One region of the Bartonella sp. OC68QHHN genome, then DNA from elsewhere that is predicted to be linked to it. Evidence: predicted binding sites of a transcription regulator. Region 1 holds the regulator's gene; the other holds the start of a gene.
The links. Region 1 encodes HrcA, which represses chaperone genes, less so after heat shock. Its sites were predicted from a motif close to GTTAGCACTCNCNNNNNGNGAGTGCTAAC; they were not measured.

Region 1 (10,134 bases):
AAAATCAGCGTGCTTTTTTACCCTCCTTTTTTATTCGGTTTTACGGTTTTCAAAAGTATCTAGAGTAATATCTTTTTAAATAATCAGAGATTAATGCATGGTTTCATGCTTATTAATCTGGTTTTTTAAATGGTGCCACGATTTCATAAAGAACAATACATTATCGTATTATGCATTCACATACTTGTTTTAAAGAAATTTTCCCAATGTTTGTCACATCCGTCCCACTACGGTGCTTATGAATAGTGTAATATAAAATTTTCCGTGAAGTGTACAAAATCTATAGTGCCTCACCATCTTTACGTTTATGAAAAAGAAAGTTAGACCACTATACACTTTCTAGCTCAAAATATTGCAATAGCTTTTAGCACTTAGGAGTGTTCATAAGAGGCATTTTTACTTCTTTTTTATAGCTTTTATCCACACGCTTGCCTACTTTAAAGTGTAAGGAAATGGTGATAACTAATTTACTATAAATAGTTTTTAAATAAAAGAATCTCACGATATTCTAATCTCGCCTCTGCTATGAAAAATGATAATTATGATTAAAATAAGTATGTTGTTATAAAAACTTTAGTTTGTGAGTTGGCTGATGATGTGATCAAGAACAATCCGTCCTTTGGTTGTTGCTTTTAAGCGTTGGTTATCCACTATTTCTATCAATTCTTGGTGTTGTAAATCGATCAGTTTTTCCATTGGGATGCGTTTAGGGCTTAAGGTTTCATAGCGTATAAGTTCTAAACCTTCGCAAAGGCGTAAACCCATAAGGAGCATTTCATTTGCCTGTTGTTCAGTGGTTAAATGTTCTGTTTCAATACAGCCATGTCCTGTTGTTTCTACCAAATTAAGCCACTTTTCGGGATGCTTTTCATTTATTGTGACATAACGTTCGCAGTTTTCAAGGTGTGATGATAATGTTTTTGAACAGGCAGAGGAATGATTCATTGCGTGCTCAATAAAACGTCCATGTGCTCCTGGACCAAAGCCTGCATATTGGTGATAACGCCAATAAAGAAGATTGTGTGCTGATTCAGAACCGGGCATTGCATGGTTTGAGATTTCATAGGCAGGAAGTCCGTGCAGTGCCGTTATTTCTTGGGTAAGATGATACAGATCCGCTGCTAGCTCTGATGGGGGAAGGATAAGTCTTCCTGCATCATGAAGCCGTTTAAAGGCAGTTCCTTCTTCGATCGTCAATTGATAAAGAGAAAGGTGGTTCGCTGCTAAATCAATTGCTTGTACAAGTTCAGATTTCCATTGTTCAAGGGTTTGTTCGGGGCGGGCATAAATGAGATCAAAGGATAAACGTGGAAAAATTTGCCGTGCTAAAGCAATGGCACAAAGAGCTTGTTCCACATTATGGAGTCGGCCAAGTTTGCGCAATGCTTTATCATTGAGCGCTTGTATCCCTAGAGATAAGCGATTAACACCTGCTGCACGGTATCCACGAAAGCGTTCTGCTTCCACACTGGATGGATTAGCTTCTAATGTAATTTCAACTTTATCATCGACTACCCATTTTTTTGCAAGTGCTTGCAATAGGGCATCAACAGTTTGCGGCTCCATAAGAGAAGGAGTTCCTCCACCAATAAAAATACTTGTAATATGGCGTGGACCTATTTTGTGGTATTGCGTTTCTATTTCGCGCTTAAAGGCGGTGACAAAACGCGGTTGATCAACACCATGGATGCGAACATGCGAATTAAAGTCACAATAAGGACATTTCGCTGCACAAAAGGGCCAATGAATGTAAATGCCAAAAGGTTCATTCATGAGAATGCTAAAAGGTTTTCTACCAAAAGTTTGAAAGCACGTGCACGATGTGAAAGAGGGGGAATATCATTACGTTTCCAGTTGTGTTTTTGCTCTGTTGACATTTCTCCAAAGGTATTTTCATATCCATCTGGTAAAAAAATAGGATCAAAACCAAAGCCTTTGTCTCCCCGTGGAGGCCAAATAAATGTTCCTTCAACACATCCGCGGAAGTAATCTGCATGAGCATCAGGCCATGCAATGCAAATGACAGATATAAAACGGCATTTTCGTTGGCTTTTTTCTTGCGCTCCGACTTTTTGGAGTTCATTTTCTATTTTTTTCATAGCTTTTGGAAAATTACGTGTGCCATCGGCTTGAATCGCCCAATCAGCGGTATAAACGCCTGGCGCACCCTCCAATGCATCTACTTCTAAGCCTGAATCATCAGAGAGGGCAGGAAGTCCTGTCTTTTTTGCTGCTGAAAAAGCTTTAATATAAGCATTTTCTTCAAATGTTTTTCCCGTTTCTTTTGGTTCTGGCAAGCCCAGTTCTTTTGCTGATTGTATTATTAAACTGAAAGGCCTAATTAAAGTAGTGATTTCATGCAATTTGCCGGTGTTATGTGTAGCAATGACAAGTTTTTTATCTGCTATGCTTCTCATATAGATTTCTCCAAAAATGAAAGGGGAATTATTTTTGTGCTAAAAACCAGCTTAAATACTCATATACACATTCTGCTTAATTTTACATGATATGATTATTTTACACGTTTTATGATAGTTTTATTCCAATAAAATTTTTTATCTTGTATGAAGATAACCTTGCAAAGGTATGAAAGACATGCCTTTTTTATGATAGCATTTTTATGGTAAATTTTCAATTTCCTGCTTGCTCGAAAGGGTAAAATTTTCTATTTACATCGGTTTTTAAATAATCCAGATTCTCTTGGCAAGTCCCTACAGCAGACCACTTTACAGATCAACTCTTAATATTAAATATTTCTCACACACTCTAACAAAAAATACCTTCTGCGTAATTTATCAATCACTCTGAAAGGTAGCATTTTACGGCTCAATAGGATAATATGTTTTTATACTACTTTAGACTATTTGACCAAACCTTGGCAAAACTTATATAAGAGATGAGTATTTTAAAAGTAGTGAAACAATTGTGATGAAGCACAAAAATATTGATAATGAACTAAAATATCTTGATGAACGTTCGCGTGATATTTTTCGCCATATTGTTGAAGCTTATCTTAATGATGGTGAACCTGTAGGGTCACGCAATCTTTCTCGGCTTTTACGACAGACATTATCGCCTGCGACGATTCGCAATGTGATGAGTGACCTTGAACATCTCGGTTTGATTTATGCACCACATGTTTCTGCGGGTCGAATGCCGACACAATCAGGTTTACGCTTTTTTGTTGATGCATTTATGGAAGCGGGTGATTTGCCAAACGAAGAGCGAGAAAATATTGAAATGCAAGTCAAAGAGGCTGGTCATGCACAATCGGTTGAACATTTTCTTGTTCAAGCAAGCCGAGTCCTTTCAGATCTTTCACGTGGGGCAGGGCTTGTTTTAGCAACAAAACAAGAAGGAACATTGAAACATATTGAATTTGTACGCCTTGATAGGGAGTACGCTCTTGCCGTTTTGGTGACTCAACAAGGTGAAGTTGAAAATCGTATTGTTCATTTGCCAGAAGGGGTTACCCATGCACAATTAACGGAAGCAACGAATTTTCTCAATGCCCATATCCAAGGGCGTACATTGAGTGAAGCTAAAGGGGAAATTGCCCGCTTATGCGTAGAAACACGGGCTGCACTTGATGATTTATCGCATCATCTTGTTGAAACGGGATTAGCTCTTTGGGGAGGAGAAGGTGCTGATCATAAAATACACCTCATTGTTCGCGGGCGTAGCAATTTACTTGAAGATGTGAAAGCAGAAGAAGATTTAGAACGGTTACGCCATTTGTTTGATGATCTTGAAACGCGTGAGAGTATGGCACAGCTTCTCGATTTAACGGATGAAGGTTCTGGGGTTCGAATTTTTATTGGTTCAGAAAATAAGTTATTTTCACTTTCTGGTTCTTCTTTAGTTGTAGCACCTTATCGTGATTCGCAACAAAGAGTCATTGGTGCTTTAGGCGTTATTGGTCCTACACGGCTTAATTATGCAAGGATTGTGCCCATGGTTGATTATACAGCTCAACTTGTGTCACAGTTATTGCGTTAAAACGATGCAAGTAAGTATTTGTACTATAAAAGCTCATTGTATTATATACATCGATACCCCTTGATTTTTGTCTGTAGAATTTCGATATCGAGAATAACGAATCTTATGAAGGAATAAAATTTTTATGTCTGATGAAAAAAACAAATTTACTGACGCTTCATTTGAAAATTGTGATTTAAAAAATCCAGCTGATCATAATACACTTAAACAGGCAGCCGATGAATTTTTAAAAACACATAAAACAGAGGAACACGAAGACGTTGAAAAAGAAAGCAATGAGGTTAGTGATCTTTTAGCGTCTTTGCAGGATGAAAATAAAGAACTGAAAGATCAGCTTTTACGTCTTGTTGCAGATATGGAAAATCTTCGACGCCGTACTATGCGAGATGTGGCGGATGCAAAGGCTTATTCCATTGCTAATTTTGCACGGGATATGTTATCAGTTTCTGACAATCTCAATCGTGCTTTGGAAGCTATTCCAGAAGGTGCGCGGGAGAGTGATGCTGGTTTGAAATCATTAGCAGAAGGTGTTGAAATGACTGAGCGTGCCATGATGGCAGCATTGGAACGTCATGGGGTGCAAAAAATTCATCCAGAGGGACAAAAATTTGATCCTCATTTTCATCAAGCTATGTTTGAAATTCCTAATGCCGATGTTCCAGATAACACTGTTCAGGAAGTTGTTCAGGCAGGTTACATTATCGGTGAGCGTGTTTTACGTCCAGCGATAGTTGGTGTAGCTAAAGGGAGAGTAAAAGAAGCGTCTGTTGAATCTGATTCGGGATAAAAGTTTCAAAAGAAACATCTGTAACGCGAGATAATAGCATTACAACATATGCCGCTTCAAATTTTGAAGCAGTTCATCAAAAAGATTTTAAAAGGGTGTAAAAACACCCTTTATTTTTGAAGTAGCCAAGTACCTCTTACAATATAAGGAGCATTGCTTTCAGGAGATGGTGATAACAGTAAAACGAATCGGTCAACCTCAAAAGGAGGAAATGAAAAATCACCTCGAGAAGTTAGATAAGCAGGAAGATCTTCAGGTCTAATATCGAGTAGCCGTGCAAGAGTGATATGAGGCATAAATTGTTTTTCATCAGGAGCTAATTTCAAGCGGCTCCGGATTTTTTGCATCTGTTCGTGTAAAAGATTAAGAGTTTCACAAGGCTCAATGCGGACAACAAGAGAGTGGGGAGCATCTTTTGAACCAAAAACTTCAAAACCTCTCGTTTTTAGCGCAAAAGGTGGAAGCTTTATTGCTTCAAAGGCACAAATAATCTCATCTGCTACAGAGTTCTCAATTTCACCAAAAAAAGATAAAGTGATGTGGAAATTTTGCGGGTTAATCCACTGCGCATTTGACAAGCCATTTTGCAGCGATATGAGAGCATTTGTTGTTTCTTGTGGAATTTGAAGTGCACTAAATAAACGTTGCATGTTATCTCCTTATAATTAGAAAACATCACTACGAGCGCAATGATGTATGAATGAATAATGGATTGCTCCACTAGGAATGAGGCAATAATATAGAAAAAGAAGAGCTAAAAAATGGCTAGCATAATTATAAATTGAATTTATAAAGCTTATAAATCTGAAATAATGTTCATAATGCTCATAAAAACCATGTATGCATGAAGTTATTGCAAAGATATGGAGTTAGAGTATCACTCATGCCTTCATTATCAATTCCATAAACACAGCCTAAATAAAGCAAGTTGATAGATTTTTTGATTGTGGGATCATCTTTACAGCGGTCAAAAAGAGATTCAAAGCCATTTTAAGCATATCTCTATAAACATTTAATTATGTGTTTTAAAAGTGGCGACAGCCATTAATGTTCAACAAACATGTAAATTCATCAAATAGCAATGGAAAAGAAAACTCATACAGATATTATGTATAACACAATTACTACAAGTATTTATGTCTACGATAAATCCAAGGCCAATTTAAACGAATATGAACTCAGATATTATTAAGAAAAAACGAAGAAGTTAACAAAATAATTATTAGAAGAAGTCTATTTTTATCTCATGGATGATCACATTTCTTTATTTTGTGAGAAGTTTTAGTTCTCTTCTCCAAAGTTATTATTGATAAGCTTTTCAAGAGCATTAAGAGCATCTACTGCTTCTGGTCCTGAAACACGAATGGTGAGGTTGCAACCAGATGAAGCCGCTAGCATCATAAGTCCCATAATTGATGATCCACCAACGATTTTTCCATCCTTTTCAACTTCAACAGTAACATTAAAATTGTCAACAGTTTGTACAAATTTTGCAGAAGCACGTGCATGCAATCCACGTTTATTACAGATATTGAAATGACGACTTATACATGGGAGGGTATCTTTGGAAAACATTGGTATTTTATTATCCGCTATAAAATCATACTTGGTACATTAATATATTTACGCCCTGCTTCTTGTGCTATTCTTAACGCGTCTGATAACGAAATATCAGGACATTTGCGAATAGAAATCAGTTTAATAAGCATAGGCAAATTAACACCCGCAATCATTTCAACGCGTCCTTTTTCAATAGCAGGAATAGCTATGTTTGATGGTGTTCCACCGAACACATCTGTTAATATGATTACGCCATGATCCGTATCTGTATCAGTTACTGCGGCTATAATATCACCCCGGCGCTGATCTATATCGTCATCGGGATAAACGCATATTGTTGCGAACTTTTCTTGTGCTCCAACAACATGTTCTACAGCATGTAAAAATTCAACAGCCAGCTCACCGTGCGTTACAAGCACGAGTCCAATCATTTACGCAAACTCCTGTTAACTAATAAGATCCGACCATATTGGTGGGAAAGACATTTTACAAGGCTTTGTCTTGCTGCCAAGAAAAATTTGCAAAAAAAAGGCAAAAATTGTGATTTTTTTATCTTTAGAAAAAAATTAGACAAATTTACGCCATATTTTTCTAAACAAAAATGCTTCAATAGCTTGACAAATGGCTGTACAATCGGCTTCACGAAGAGAGGGAAGTTTTAAAAGAGGAATGTGCAAATCTTCAAATTGAAAAGTTTTATTTGTGGAAAAACGTTCAGATTCCAGACCAAGAAAAATAACACAATCGATAGTTGTGTGCTTTTCAAATTCTATCATATAAAGACCAACGCCACGAATCTCGATACCGCCCTCTAAATTATCAGGAGTGTATCCGTGGAGCTTTCCATTTTCTGCACGCAACATTGTATAATCATCACTGATAAGCTTCGCTTCACGTTTTGACCACTCAGCACGGTCGAGCAAAGAAAGGGTAAGGGTTGATTTTCCTGATCCCGATGGACCTATAATTAACAGCCCCTTGCCACCTAATTGAAGGCAATTTGCGTGGAGTATTTCACATTTTGTTTTCATGCCTTTTACTTTGGATAAAAAATTTATTTAGCGAGGGGAAGCATAATAATAAAACGTGCACCAGTTTTACATTTCCCAAGTGTAGGATCAATAATATTTTCGGCTGTAATTGTCCCATTATGAGCCTCGATGATTTGCCGACTAATAGAAAGGCCAAGTCCAGAGTTTTGTCCAAAAACATCTTCGTTTGGTCGATCTGTATAAAAACGCTCAAAAATGCGTTCAATATTTTCTGAACGAATACCTGGACCATTATCTTCAATGGTTAAAATAAGGGTTGAAGCATGACTTTTCATAGTAATGCAAATTTTGCCACGATTCCGAGGAATAAAAGAACGTGCATTTTCAAGAAGATTTGAAATCACTTGCCCTAAACGGAGTTCATGTCCCAATACAAGATAGGCTTTTCCATGAGGACGTGGGACAATATTAAGGCTTATATCAATGGTTTGCGTATTACGATACACTTCCTGAACAGCATGAACAAGACTTTCCAAAAGCGGTTTCATATCAACAATCTCTGCGGTTTCTCGTGCAAGCTCTGCGTCGAGCCGCGATGCATCAGAAATATCTGTAATCAACCGATCAAGACGGCGCACATCATGTTGAATAATTTCAAGCAATTTCTCTTGTGCTTCTTCATTTTTAGCCAGAGGGAGCGTTTCAACAGCACTGCGTAGAGAGGTGAGAGGATTTTTTAGTTCGTGGCTTACATCAGCAGCAAAGCGTTCAATGGCTTCAATACGCATATAAAGGGCATTGGTCATATCACGAATAGAGGTTGAAAGGTGACCAATTTCATCTTCACGCATTGAGAAATCAGGAATTTCTACACGCTGATTATTGCCATTACGCACTCGATTAGCCGAGGCAGATAATTTACTTAATGGATGGGCAATCGTATGGGCTAAAAAGAGAGAAAGAACCAAAAGTACGCTGCCTACAACGGCAAAAACTTTAAAGATAACCAGTCTTTCGCCTTTTACAATGTTATCAATATCGGAACCAGTGGTTGAAAGAAGAAGAGCTCCAACCACTGCGCGATAGCGTTGAACAGGAACAGCAACAGAAACAATTAATTGACCTTGTCTGTTGCGTCTTTTAGCCGTAGCAAGAGATCCGTTTAATGCGCGGTACACTTCTGGATAAGCAATACCACTGGTTTTTGTTTGTTCTCTGTCAAGAGCAATACCTTTGCCATAAAATGTGCTTGAATACCATGAAGTAAGGCGATCCCACATGTTTTGTTCTTTTTTAAGTGGGGGTAAATCATAACTAAAAACTTCTCCACTGGAATAAAGAACGCGCGAATCAAGAAGGAGAGTAGCATCACGATCATAAATACGTGCTCTTGTCGTTTTAGGTGTGATGAGACGCCGTAAAAGAGGGGCAACTTGCTCAGGGTTAATAGGAAAATCCCAGGAATCGGTTGATTGAGGGGCAGGTGTAACGCTTTCACCAGTCTGTAACTCTAAGAGTTTTTGGGGATCAATGAGAATAGAATTTGTATCTACTGTTGCAGAAGCAGCAATAGCCCCAGCAATAATTTTTCCTTGGGTACATAAACTTTTAATTTTTGCTTCAATTAAACCATCGCGAAATTGGTTAAGATATAAAATGCCTGTAACTAAAACGGCAAGGGCAGCAATGTTTAATATAACAATGCGACGTGTGAGGCTGGAAAAAAGCAATTGTCTAAAGAGACGTTGTGTTCGAAGATGCAAACGAGCAAACATAAGAAATGGCGTTGAAGACGTACCATTAACGGTTGTTTTTTGTAAAGTTTCCAGTTGAGAATTGTCTGTCATTGATTTGATTGCCGTTCAAATTTTTGCGACAAAGTAGTTTTATACCTCGTGGAAACGATAACCTACACCATAAAGTGTTTCAATCATTGCAAAATCATCATCCACTTGTTTAAACTTTTTACGCAGACGTTTAATGTGACTATCAATGGTGCGATCATCTACGTAGACTTGATCACTATAGGCAGCATCCATTAAAGCATCACGACTTTTTACAACTCCTGGTCTTTGTGCTAAGGTCTGCAGAATTAAAAATTCCGTAACGGTTAAAATAACAGGTTTATCTTTCCATGTACAGGTGTGGCGTTCTTGATCCATCACAAGATCTCCACGTTTAAGAGAAGAGGTGGAAGAAGTTCCTATAGAAAGCGGTTGGTTACGTGCATTAGAACGGCGCAAAATAGCTTTCACTCGTTCAATGAGAAGACGTTGGGAGAAAGGTTTAGTGATAAAATCATCAGCTCCCATTTTGAGACCAAATAATTCATCAATTTCATCATCTTTAGAGGTAAGAAAAATAACTGGAAGATCAGATTTTTGACGTAAACGACGCAAGAGTTCCATCCCATCCATTCGGGGCATTTTAATATCAAAAATAGCTAAGTGTGGAGGGTGAAGTGTGAGACCCTTGAGTGCAGATGCTCCATCTGTATAGCTTTCAACCCGATATCCTTCTGTCTCAAGCGCAAAAGATAAAGATGTCAAAATATTGCGATCATCATCAACAAGTACAATCGTTTGCGTGATTGTTGGTGTATCTTTCATGGTTTCTTAGACCTTTCTATTGCTGTGGTAGCAAATTACCCACACTTATTTATATGGGAGTTCATATTTTTTTTGCAAAACAAATATGATACAAATTGTAGCAAAGTAAAAAACCTTTTGTCATTACTGTAAAATCTTGTTTTGCTTTCATAATTTATAATGTTTCTACGTCTATTAAGATCCCTTC
Region 2 (10,134 bases), on a different contig from region 1:
ATAGATAGTGGAATTAAATATTTTGTTTTCATAAAAAATGTTTTCATAAAAAGCGTCCCCAATTTATTTCGGATACAAAGCGTATTGTATATAAATTGGTTAAAAAAATCTATAGTTAATATCATTATGAAAAAAAATACTCAAAAAAAGATCTATAATTACTCATATTTAAGCGTTTTTAAAACTTGTTTTCGTGCTATTATCCCGCGTAGGTATTAATTTTTCAGGATTTTTAATATACTCCTTCAGTGTTCTCTGTGTTTTAGAAAAAAATATAGTATAGTAAACAAGCTTTTGATTTGCTTAAAGCATTATCCATTATGATTGATATCGTTGTGCTTAATATTCAATTGGTAGTAAACAATGCATATTGGCACCATCATATTCTTTGCTCGTTTCTGATAGTGCGTAGCTTTATATTGCGATAGCCTTTTGAGCACTTGAGAGGATGAGCGACTTTATTTCTTTTTTATCTATATGCCACTTTTGCTTATGACAATCCAAGCGAATAGTTTTGATTGATTGATTGAATGGAATAGGAAGAATAAGAAGGAGCAAAGTGCGCGAATCTAATGTTTTATGAGGTTTCTCATGCACTATGTAAAATGATAAACTCTCCTTATCCGTTCGTCTAAGCCGGAATGTGGATGAGAGCCTAAAAAATGAATGTCGTTGGCAATTTTAAAGTGATTAGCGCGTATACTCAGGTTTTTGTGGAAATGGGTGAGGGCGCTATGTTGGGCAAATGCCTCAAATTTCTTGCGAGCTGTCAAGGATATCCCCGTCAGAGAGCTGATTGTTTCAGCAAAAGCCAAAACCTTTCGGTGCATTGAGTTCTGTTCCAACCGCTGTTTCTCTATTGAGCACTCCCATCTTTACGCTTCATAAAGGAGCAAGCCGGCACCATCATTATATTTGCCAGCTCGTGGGTGTTGAGACAGACCTTGCATTAAGACGGTTGATAAGAGCCATTTTTAGTCCTTATCTTATACAATTTCTATCCACACATTCATCCCGCCACACATTCACCTCGCTTGTGATGTGCAAGTAAGTGACCTTGATTGATTCAAAATGGGACAGATTTAAAAGGAAAAAATCTTACGGTATTCAGGATTCTCATTCAATATGAATAACGCTAGATTAGCCTTATAAATAAACACATTATCTCATTGAGACAAGAGCACAAATATGACCAGAGCCTAAAATGAACGCTGTGGGTAATCGTTATTGGCCATCATCGGGGCGTTTACACCCCGATCTTTTGACAGAAAGATTTGTTTTAAGACGTTTGCATTTTTTAGTGGGTTGTTTATTGGGGAGAAATCATCTTTTTGGGATCAACTAATCGGTCATAATCTTCTACAGAAACGCCTGCTTTTAATGCTTCAGTGCGCAAAGTTGTATCATTTTTATGCGCTGCTTTAGCAATTTCAGCAGCTTTTTCGTAGCCAATTTCTGGTGCAAGAGCTGTGACTAACATGAGTGAGCGCTCCATGAGCGAGTGAATATGAACGCGATTGGCCCTTAATCCTTGAATGCAATGCATATCAAAAGAGCGCATGCAATCACCAAGAAGGGTAATTGATTGTAAAACGTTATAGCCAATAACAGGTTTATAAACGTTGAGTTCAAAATGTCCTTGGCTTGCGGCAAAGGTTACACTGGTGTGATTGCCAAAAACTTGGCATGCGACCATGGTTAAGGCTTCACATTGCGTGGGGTTGACTTTGCCAGGCATAATAGAAGATCCGGGTTCATTTTCAGGAAGACTGAGTTCCCCTAAACCTGAACGTGGTCCTGAGCCTAAAAACCGAATGTCATTGGCAATTTTAAACAGATCAGCAGCTAAGGCATTCAAGCTTCCGTGGAAATGCGCAAGGGCTCCATGATGGGCGAGTGCTTCAAATTTATTGCTGGCAGTTTGGAACGTTATTCCTGTGAGAGAGCTTACTGTTTGCGCAAAAGCAATGTCAAAACCTTTTGGCGCATTGAGTCCTGTGCCAACAGCCGTGCCACCTTGAGCAAGCATTTGGACATCAGCAAGAGCATTTTCAATGCGCTGAAGATTGGCTTCTAATGCGGCACGATAGCCTGAAAATTCCTGCCCTAAGGTTAAAGGCGTTGCATCTTGGGTATGGGTGCGGCCGATTTTAATGATGTCTGCAAATTCTTGCTCTTTTTGTTTTAATGTAGCAATAAGAGCTTCAAGGATTGGCAGTAAGTGTTGGCGTGTTTGCAACGTGGTGGCAATGTGAAGCGCTGTAGGAAAGGAATCGTTCGATGATTGACTCATATTGACATGGTCATTGGGATGAACTGGTTTTTTGCTTCCAAGTTTTCCTCCCAAAATCTTACTAGCACGATTAGCAATGACTTCATTGACATTCATATTGCTTTGTGTGCCAGAACCTGTTTGCCAGACGGAGAGTGGAAAATGCGTATCAAAATCGCCGGCAAGCACCTCATCGGCGGCGGCAATAATTGCCTTTCCAATATGTTCTTGTAGCTTTCCTTTGTCCATATTTACAACAGCTGCAGCTTTTTTGATAAGGACTAAGGCATAGATGATGGCAAGAGGCTGCTTTTCACTGCCAATATTAAAATTATGCAGAGAACGTTCAGTTTGTGCGCCCCAATAACGATCTTGACGTACCGAAATCGTTCCAAAGCTATCCGTTTCCTGACGTGTTTCAACCATGATAAGATCCTTTTTTGTTCACGGGTTCTTAAAAAAGCTAAATAACGCGAAAGTGCAATGAGAGGCAAGACTTTGAAGCTTTATTTAGAAAAATTATTATTTAGAAAAATTATTTTATGGCTATTCTTGACATTGAGAGATGCCGATTTTATATCTAGCTCATACTAGCACTCGTAATTTGAGAGTGCTAGCAAGAACTTTAAGATTAATCCAATTATGTTCAGTTTTAAGGATTTAAAACATGGCTAATATACAATTCCGCCCACTTCACGACCGTGTCGTTGTCCGTCGGGTTGAATCTGAAAATAAAACGGCTGGTGGGATTATCATCCCTGATACAGCAAAAGAAAAACCTCAAGAAGGCGAAGTGATTGCTGTTGGCAATGGCGCTCTCGATGATAACGGAAAGCGTGTGCCTTTAGAAGTCAAAACAGGAGACCGTATCCTCTTTGGAAAATGGTCTGGAACTGAAGTCAAGATTAATGGGGAAGACCTCTTAATCATGAAAGAATCTGATATTATGGGAATTATGGGCTAATTGAAGCGCTTAATTTTTCATTGTGTACTATTTTGAGAAAACTCCAAGGAGAAATTAAATGGCTGCTAAAGAAGTCAAATTTGGCCGTGAAGCGCGTGAGCGTTTGTTGCGCGGTGTCGACATCCTTGCTAATGCTGTTAAGGTGACACTCGGCCCTAAAGGTCGCAATGTGGTGATTGATAAATCATTTGGTGCGCCTCGCATCACAAAAGATGGTGTATCCGTTGCAAAGGAAATCGAACTGGAAGATAAGTTCGAAAATATGGGTGCACAAATGTTGCGCGAAGTTGCTTCTAAAACCAATGATATCGCTGGTGATGGAACAACAACAGCTACTGTCCTAGGACAAGCTATTGTGCAAGAAGGTGTTAAAGCTGTTGCTGCGGGTATGAACCCAATGGATCTTAAACGCGGGATTGATGCTGCTGTGGATGAAGTGGTGGCAAACCTCTTCAAAAAAGCAAAAAAAATCCAAACTTCAGCAGAAATTGCACAAGTAGGAACAATTTCCGCTAATGGCGCTGCTGAAATCGGTAAAATGATCGCTGATGCTATGGAAAAAGTGGGCAATGAAGGCGTCATTACCGTGGAAGAAGCTAAAACTGCTGAAACGGAATTAGAAGTCGTTGAAGGAATGCAATTTGACCGTGGCTACCTTTCCCCTTATTTTGTCACAAATGCTGAGAAAATGGTCGCTGATCTTGATGATCCTTACATTCTCATTCACGAAAAGAAGCTGTCTAATTTGCAATCCTTACTTCCTGTGCTTGAAGCTGTTGTGCAATCTGGAAAGCCACTTCTCATTATCGCTGAAGATGTAGAAGGTGAAGCTTTGGCAACGCTCGTGGTCAACAAATTGCGTGGTGGTTTGAAAATTGCTGCTGTAAAAGCACCTGGATTTGGTGATCGTCGTAAAGCAATGCTTGAAGATATCGCAATCTTGACATCCGGACAGGTTATTTCTGAAGATGTGGGTATTAAACTTGAAAATGTCACTTTGGATATGCTTGGACGTGCAAAGAAAGTGAATATTTCTAAAGAAAACACCACCATTATTGATGGTGCTGGACAAAAGTCTGAAATTACTGCTCGCGTCAATCAAATCAAGGCTCAGATTGAAGAAACAACTTCTGACTATGACCGTGAGAAACTGCAAGAAAGACTTGCTAAACTCGCTGGTGGTGTTGCTGTTATCCGTGTGGGTGGTGCAACAGAAGTTGAAGTGAAAGAAAAGAAAGACCGTGTTGATGATGCTTTGAATGCAACACGTGCTGCTGTTGAGGAAGGTATTGTTGCTGGTGGTGGTACCGCATTGTTGCGTGCAGCAAATGCGTTGACCGTTAAGGGAAGTAATCCTGACCAAGAAGCTGGTATTCATATCGTTCGCCGTGCTCTTCAAGCGCCAGCACGTCAAATCGCAACCAATGCCGGTGAAGAAGCCGCGATTATTGTGGGCAAAGTGCTGGAAAATAATGCTGACACTTATGGTTACAATACCGCAACCGGTGAGTTCGGTGATTTGATTTCTTTGGGAATTGTTGATCCAGTGAAAGTTGTGCGTTCTGCTCTCCAGAATGCGGCTTCAATTGCTAGCCTTCTGATTACAACAGAAGCAATGGTTGCTGAAGTTCCAAAGAAAGATACACCAATGCCTCCAATGCCTGGTGGCGGAATGGGTGGAATGGGCGGAATGGATTTCTAAGCTCTTTTCCATAGAGATAATAAAAAAACGGGCCTTCTGTGCCCGTTTTTTTAATTGCTTTTTCACGTTTTGTATAGTTCTTCCTTTTATGACAGTTATTTTATAGCATTTTTTTATTTTTCATTGGTTGATGTATCGCCATTGTGAATAGATCTCTCTTTATTCATGACTTTTTCTCTTGCATTTATGAGATGTTTTTATTTATGAGATGTTTTTATTGTGCGGGGATCGTAGTTTCCTTTGAAAATATTTTATTGATAAAAATACAACTTTTTGATTTATAGTCATTTCTTCCTTATACAGTTCTATTTTTTCATTTCAAGTTTATGCATGCACCATTAAAAAATCCTGTGTTTGTGCTTTAGTGTTTGTGTTTTAGAAGTGCGAATGGTTTTTATGAACCAACGCAAGAGTTAGTCCCCATTGAAAGTTGGACAGAGCATGTTGGCTCTTGTTTGTTTTTTTATGAATAAGATGCTGGTGTTTAAGCTTTTGTATGAAAAAATTCAAGGTTTGCTCTGTTAAAGGGGTTTTGTAACTGGGACAAGCCTATCTCTGTTTGGTTAATCTCTGCAATAGAAAAACAGGACTCATTGAGGAAGAATGTAAAGGCATATAATCACTCGTCTTGTCATCCTCTTTTTGCTTTATGACTTATAGTAATATCTTATTAAATAACGAAGATGATGCCTCACGCTTTTGTTGCTTGCGTATCTTTTTTTTGTGAAATTTCGTCATTATGTAGCACTTGCACAAAACCAATGTTTATTAGTGATTTGTGTTATTTATTACCCTTAGCTCTATTATGAGTTTTGCATAACATTTCACAATTAGCCTTGTCGGTTGCACCCCCTTTACTCCAAGCGGTTACATGGTCTGCATCCATGTCGGCAAGTTTCCAAATTTTATTTTTATTGACATTGTCACTGATTGCACATAGCGGGCAGTTTGAAATCCCATTCACTTCGGCATTGGCAGTTTGTTTGGCATAGGTTGATTTTTTTGTAGCTTCATCAAATACTCTTACATTAAGTAATTTTTTATCCATCATACCACCTAGCACATATTCAAAAATTCCTTTACGGTCTTTGACATAAGGGTCTGAATATAGGTTTTTTACTTGCTCACTAATGGTTTGCGGATTGTAAGGCTTGGATTTGTAGGTTTCATATAGTCGCCCCCATTCTATCCCCTGCATTTCTTTCTCAACAGTAGTAAAAATCCCTGATACCCAGTCAATTACGGTATTAAAATAGGTTTTTAGTTCGCTGATGTTGTCATCATGACGGTGACGGCTCATGTAGTCGCCTCCATTGTTACGGCTGACCCATTCAAGGGCGGTGGCTAAAAAGTCTTGGCGGTAAAGCTGACCCTCGCACATAACTCGCCCATTTGTTAATATTGGCGTTTTGGCTGTTGCTAAATTCGGCTTTTGCTAGGGTTACAAATTTGCCTGAATAGACAGCATTTAATAATTCTTGTTCATTGAGTGGTACGCCTGCAATGTTGATGGTTTTAAACCAGTTTTTAATTTCGATTTCCTCACCGTCACACACATATACTAAAAGATTGGTTTTATTAATCAAATCTTGCTGTTCAGGTGGTAGTGAGTTGAAATATTGCGGGGTCTTATTGTTATCCATGATGGCAAATTTATTGGTAACAAATCGCCCGATACTGGTAATGCGTTGCTGTCCGTCTAAAACCTCATAGATACCATCCCCTGTTTGGTTAAAATACAACAAACCCAATGGGTAGCCCTTTAGGATAGATTCGATAACGGCAACATCACGTTTACCATCAGCATAGATATAATTGCGTTGGTATTCAGGTTGAATGGTAAGTTTGCCAGATAAGCCAAATAAGCCTTTGCCTTCAAATTCGTTGTAGGTGAATCCATGACAGATATCGGCAATGGTATAGGTCTTAAGCGTGGTTTTCATAAATTATTCTTATTTCCCGTTAGATGCTTCATCAGCGACAACATTTAACATTAGTTGAATTATAGAAATACAATCAAGGGCATTTTTAATTTTTAATTTTCGATATTTTGCGGTGCTAGACTTATTGAAATTATTTGACTGCATAGAGCCATAATATGATATCGTGTCATCAAGCATCATTTCTTTGGTAGCCCCACCGACAAAATAGACAACCAAATCTCGTTTCAAAAATAAATTATCATCGAAATACTGTTCACTTAAAAACTTAACTGTAGTAGCACTATAATCTATACCGCCTTTATTATTTTTAACGAACTGCCCGTTACTGTAATCAATACTAAAAAGAAAACGCAAATAGAAATCTTTATTCATTTCTATAGTTTTAACATGGTTAGTATAAGTACCTAATATATCAAAATCTTTTATTATAGCTTCTGCTATCGGCTTAAATGGAAAAGAGGAGCGTATCTCTACTGTTTTTATGGCTTGATGTTCAATGTCTGATTGGTCTTTCCATCTTTTGATAATCTTTATATCAACTTGATTGATAGAATTATTTGAACTATCTATTTGTATAGAAACATTTTTACTTGTATTGTAGTGATTAAGCATAGTAAAGCATAATTGCTCAATGATAAGACCACACAAGCCTTTTAACTGAATTTCTCTTAAATTTCTTGTATCACCTGACGAATTGGCTGAATTAAAACTTATATTGCTTAAACGCTTTTTTGCAATCGCAACGATATTTTGAGTGTTTTGATTATCAGGTGTAAGCACAATACGCTGTATTCTAAATGGTAGATTGTTGAAATAATCACATTGAGTTACGTGATTATTGTCAAATAGCATTTGCTCATCATTATAATCTATATATTCATATATATATATTAGGCACTCTTATTATTCTGCTTGTATGAGGATTCGGGAGTACATTCGATTACCCTTAATGTAAGCACGGTCTAACTTACCATTCCAATCAGCAACAGCTAAATTACTTAATAATCCATTTTTGACATCTAAATCCATACCAATAATTTTAAATTGTTCAGGGTTGTGTTTGTCTAAAAAGCTAATAGGAACACCCATAATACCTTTATAATCGCTTGGTGTAGCGATCGTTATGGGTATCTCAATGGCGTTGTAATTATCGTATTTTTGATAAGCATTTTTTCCTTGAATCTTCTTATTAAATTTAAGATTTTCTGCCATTGTCATCAGTTGCAAGGGTTGATGTCGTCTGCCATGGTCGATATTTGTAAACCAACGAACGCCTTTTACACGAATATATTTATTCCCCTCGTCATCAATTCTAAATCCTGCCGCTTCAAGTGGGTAGCTTTCAGGCACTCTAAACTCTCTATCACCACTATTAATGGTCGCACCTAGCCATGCTTCATTGTTTTTAATGAGTGAAAATATGTCTTTACAGGTAATGGCGTTCATATTTCCAATAATGGAAAATTGTTTATCCGCTTCCACTATCCATGCCAAAAATTCACGAAATAGCGAAAAGGGTGGATTGGTGATAATCATATCCGCTTCATCTCGCAAGGCTTTGATTTCATCTGTTTTAAAATCCCCTGTGCCATTAAGGTAATGCCATTGCAAATCCTTAATATCGACTTTGCCGTCATGGTTATTGTCTTTATCAAGGATGAATATTTTACCCTGTTTTACCGATTTATCTTTGTCATAATTCGGGCTTTGAGTTTCAAATAAAGACGGCTGATAATCAGCTTGTAAATCTTTACTGGTATGTGCGTAACTGGTGCTAATGAGTTTTTTCAAGCCAAATCGTTCAAATTTTTGAGCGAAATACTTGGTAAAGTTACTCCAATCGGGGTCGTCACATGGTAAAAAGACAATTTTACCTCGAAAAACGTTAGCGTCATAGTCAAGGTAGGCTTGCATTTCTTTTTCAATATCGTTGTATTGCGTGTAAAATTCATCCTTTTTGGCACTTTTGGCTTTAGATAAGCTACTATTTTTACTTTCAAGATGTGCATCATTATTAAATATATTAAAACCTTCTCACTAAGACCAACTCAAAACTATCGTTTATAAAAAATGTTATTAAATCAAACGAATTTCATTGCACCCAATCGCAGTCAAAACCTGCAACATAAAGTCCGCCCCAAAAGCTCCGCGAGAAATCTTATTGCTAAGGTTTTGTGGGGTTTCCTCAATACCTAAGTCTTTTAACTTTTCTGCCACATCAGCATAGCTAAGGTTTCTAAGGACAATTTCTGCTTTAACAATGCCCTTGGCTTTATTTCGCCATTCATTGCTCTTTGAGTGTTTCATGTCGTATTTTCTCACTATTTAAAACATATAATCATTATAAACGATTATAAATCTATTGTCAAAATTGGTTATAAGGCGTATAATCATCATAAACGATGTTTAACGGGCTTAAATTATGACAAAACACTTCTTACTAACAGCCCATGCTCGTAGTATGTCGTCACTAGCCATTGTTCGGTTAAGTGATGACAAGTGCCATGCTATGCTGTGTAAATTGCGTTGGGGTAATACAGAAATCGTGGTTTGCCTGAAATGCCAAGTACAAAATAAAGCCTATTCCATTGCCAGTCGTAGACAATGGCAATGTAAGCATTGCAAACATTGCGTTAGTGTAATATCAAGCACTATCTTTCGTCACCATAAATTGTCATTACGGACGATTTTTTTGCTTGGGTGTTTGGGCTTGTAAGTGCTTCACGTATAAGCGCGTATAAGGCAAGTGAATAAAATATTTAGAGGGGATTATAGTGCTTGCTTTACTCTGAGAAGAGTGCTAAGCGAATTTACCGCGCTGGTCGCGCGCGATCAAATATTGAGGGCGCATTTTAGAATTGGGGGAGTAACCGTATGATCAAAGATAAATCACAACACCAATCTGTCCATGAGGGAAATACGGCTTTTGTATCACAGCCAGTGTTGGATCAATCGGCAGCTTTCAAAAAATGGATGGTGCTTTCAACAAACGATTATATCATCATTTGTTGTTTGGCTATCCTCTTGTTGGTGCTTTTTGCCGCGACTGTCTATATGAATCCTTTGGAGTTTTTTTACGTTATATCCAGAGAGCAGCTCCAAGCACTGGGAAAAACAAAACAAGAAGATCTTCAAGGAATGATTCAGGGCTTTATACGGTTTCCTGCAATCGAATTTCTTCGCAATATGGGATGGAATAGTGTTTGGGCTTTTTTATGTCTCTTACCGCAAATGATTTTTGCTGTTCTTGTGG

Region 2: groES (co-chaperone GroES) is a predicted target of HrcA. The motif match lies at 2,862-2,890, and genes of this name have one in related genera.

The regions. Positions count from the first base shown of each region.
Region 1 covers NZ_JBHIME010000023.1:382,990-393,123, reverse strand. Annotated here, with positions in the region: gene hemW (radical SAM family heme chaperone HemW) at 574-1,773, opposite strand; gene rdgB (RdgB/HAM1 family non-canonical purine NTP pyrophosphatase) at 1,770-2,417, opposite strand; gene hrcA (heat-inducible transcriptional repressor HrcA) at 2,929-3,999, shown strand; gene grpE (nucleotide exchange factor GrpE) at 4,124-4,786, shown strand; gene thpR (RNA 2',3'-cyclic phosphodiesterase) at 4,897-5,436, opposite strand; gene ACFIJ0_RS04310 (HPr family phosphocarrier protein) at 6,068-6,361, opposite strand; gene ACFIJ0_RS04305 (PTS sugar transporter subunit IIA) at 6,379-6,777, opposite strand; gene ACFIJ0_RS04300 (HPr kinase/phosphatase C-terminal domain-containing protein) at 6,913-7,377, opposite strand; gene ACFIJ0_RS04295 (stimulus-sensing domain-containing protein) at 7,401-9,185, opposite strand; gene ACFIJ0_RS04290 (response regulator transcription factor) at 9,225-9,947, opposite strand.
Region 2 covers NZ_JBHIME010000051.1:20,246-30,379, forward strand. Annotated here, with positions in the region: gene ACFIJ0_RS06295 (outer membrane protein) at 1-32, opposite strand, end outside; partial or broken gene ACFIJ0_RS06300 (lyase family protein) at 627-852, opposite strand; gene fumC (class II fumarate hydratase) at 1,310-2,698, opposite strand; gene groES (co-chaperone GroES) at 2,940-3,236, shown strand; gene groL (chaperonin GroEL) at 3,295-4,938, shown strand; gene ACFIJ0_RS06320 (HNH endonuclease) at 5,720-6,238, opposite strand; gene ACFIJ0_RS06325 (DUF262 domain-containing protein) at 6,270-6,881, opposite strand; gene ACFIJ0_RS06330 (hypothetical protein) at 6,891-7,733, opposite strand; gene ACFIJ0_RS06335 (adenine-specific methyltransferase EcoRI family protein) at 7,785-8,903, opposite strand; gene ACFIJ0_RS06340 (DUF6471 domain-containing protein) at 8,958-9,188, opposite strand; gene ACFIJ0_RS06345 (transposase) at 9,343-9,597, shown strand; gene ACFIJ0_RS06350 (hypothetical protein) at 9,756-10,134, shown strand, end outside.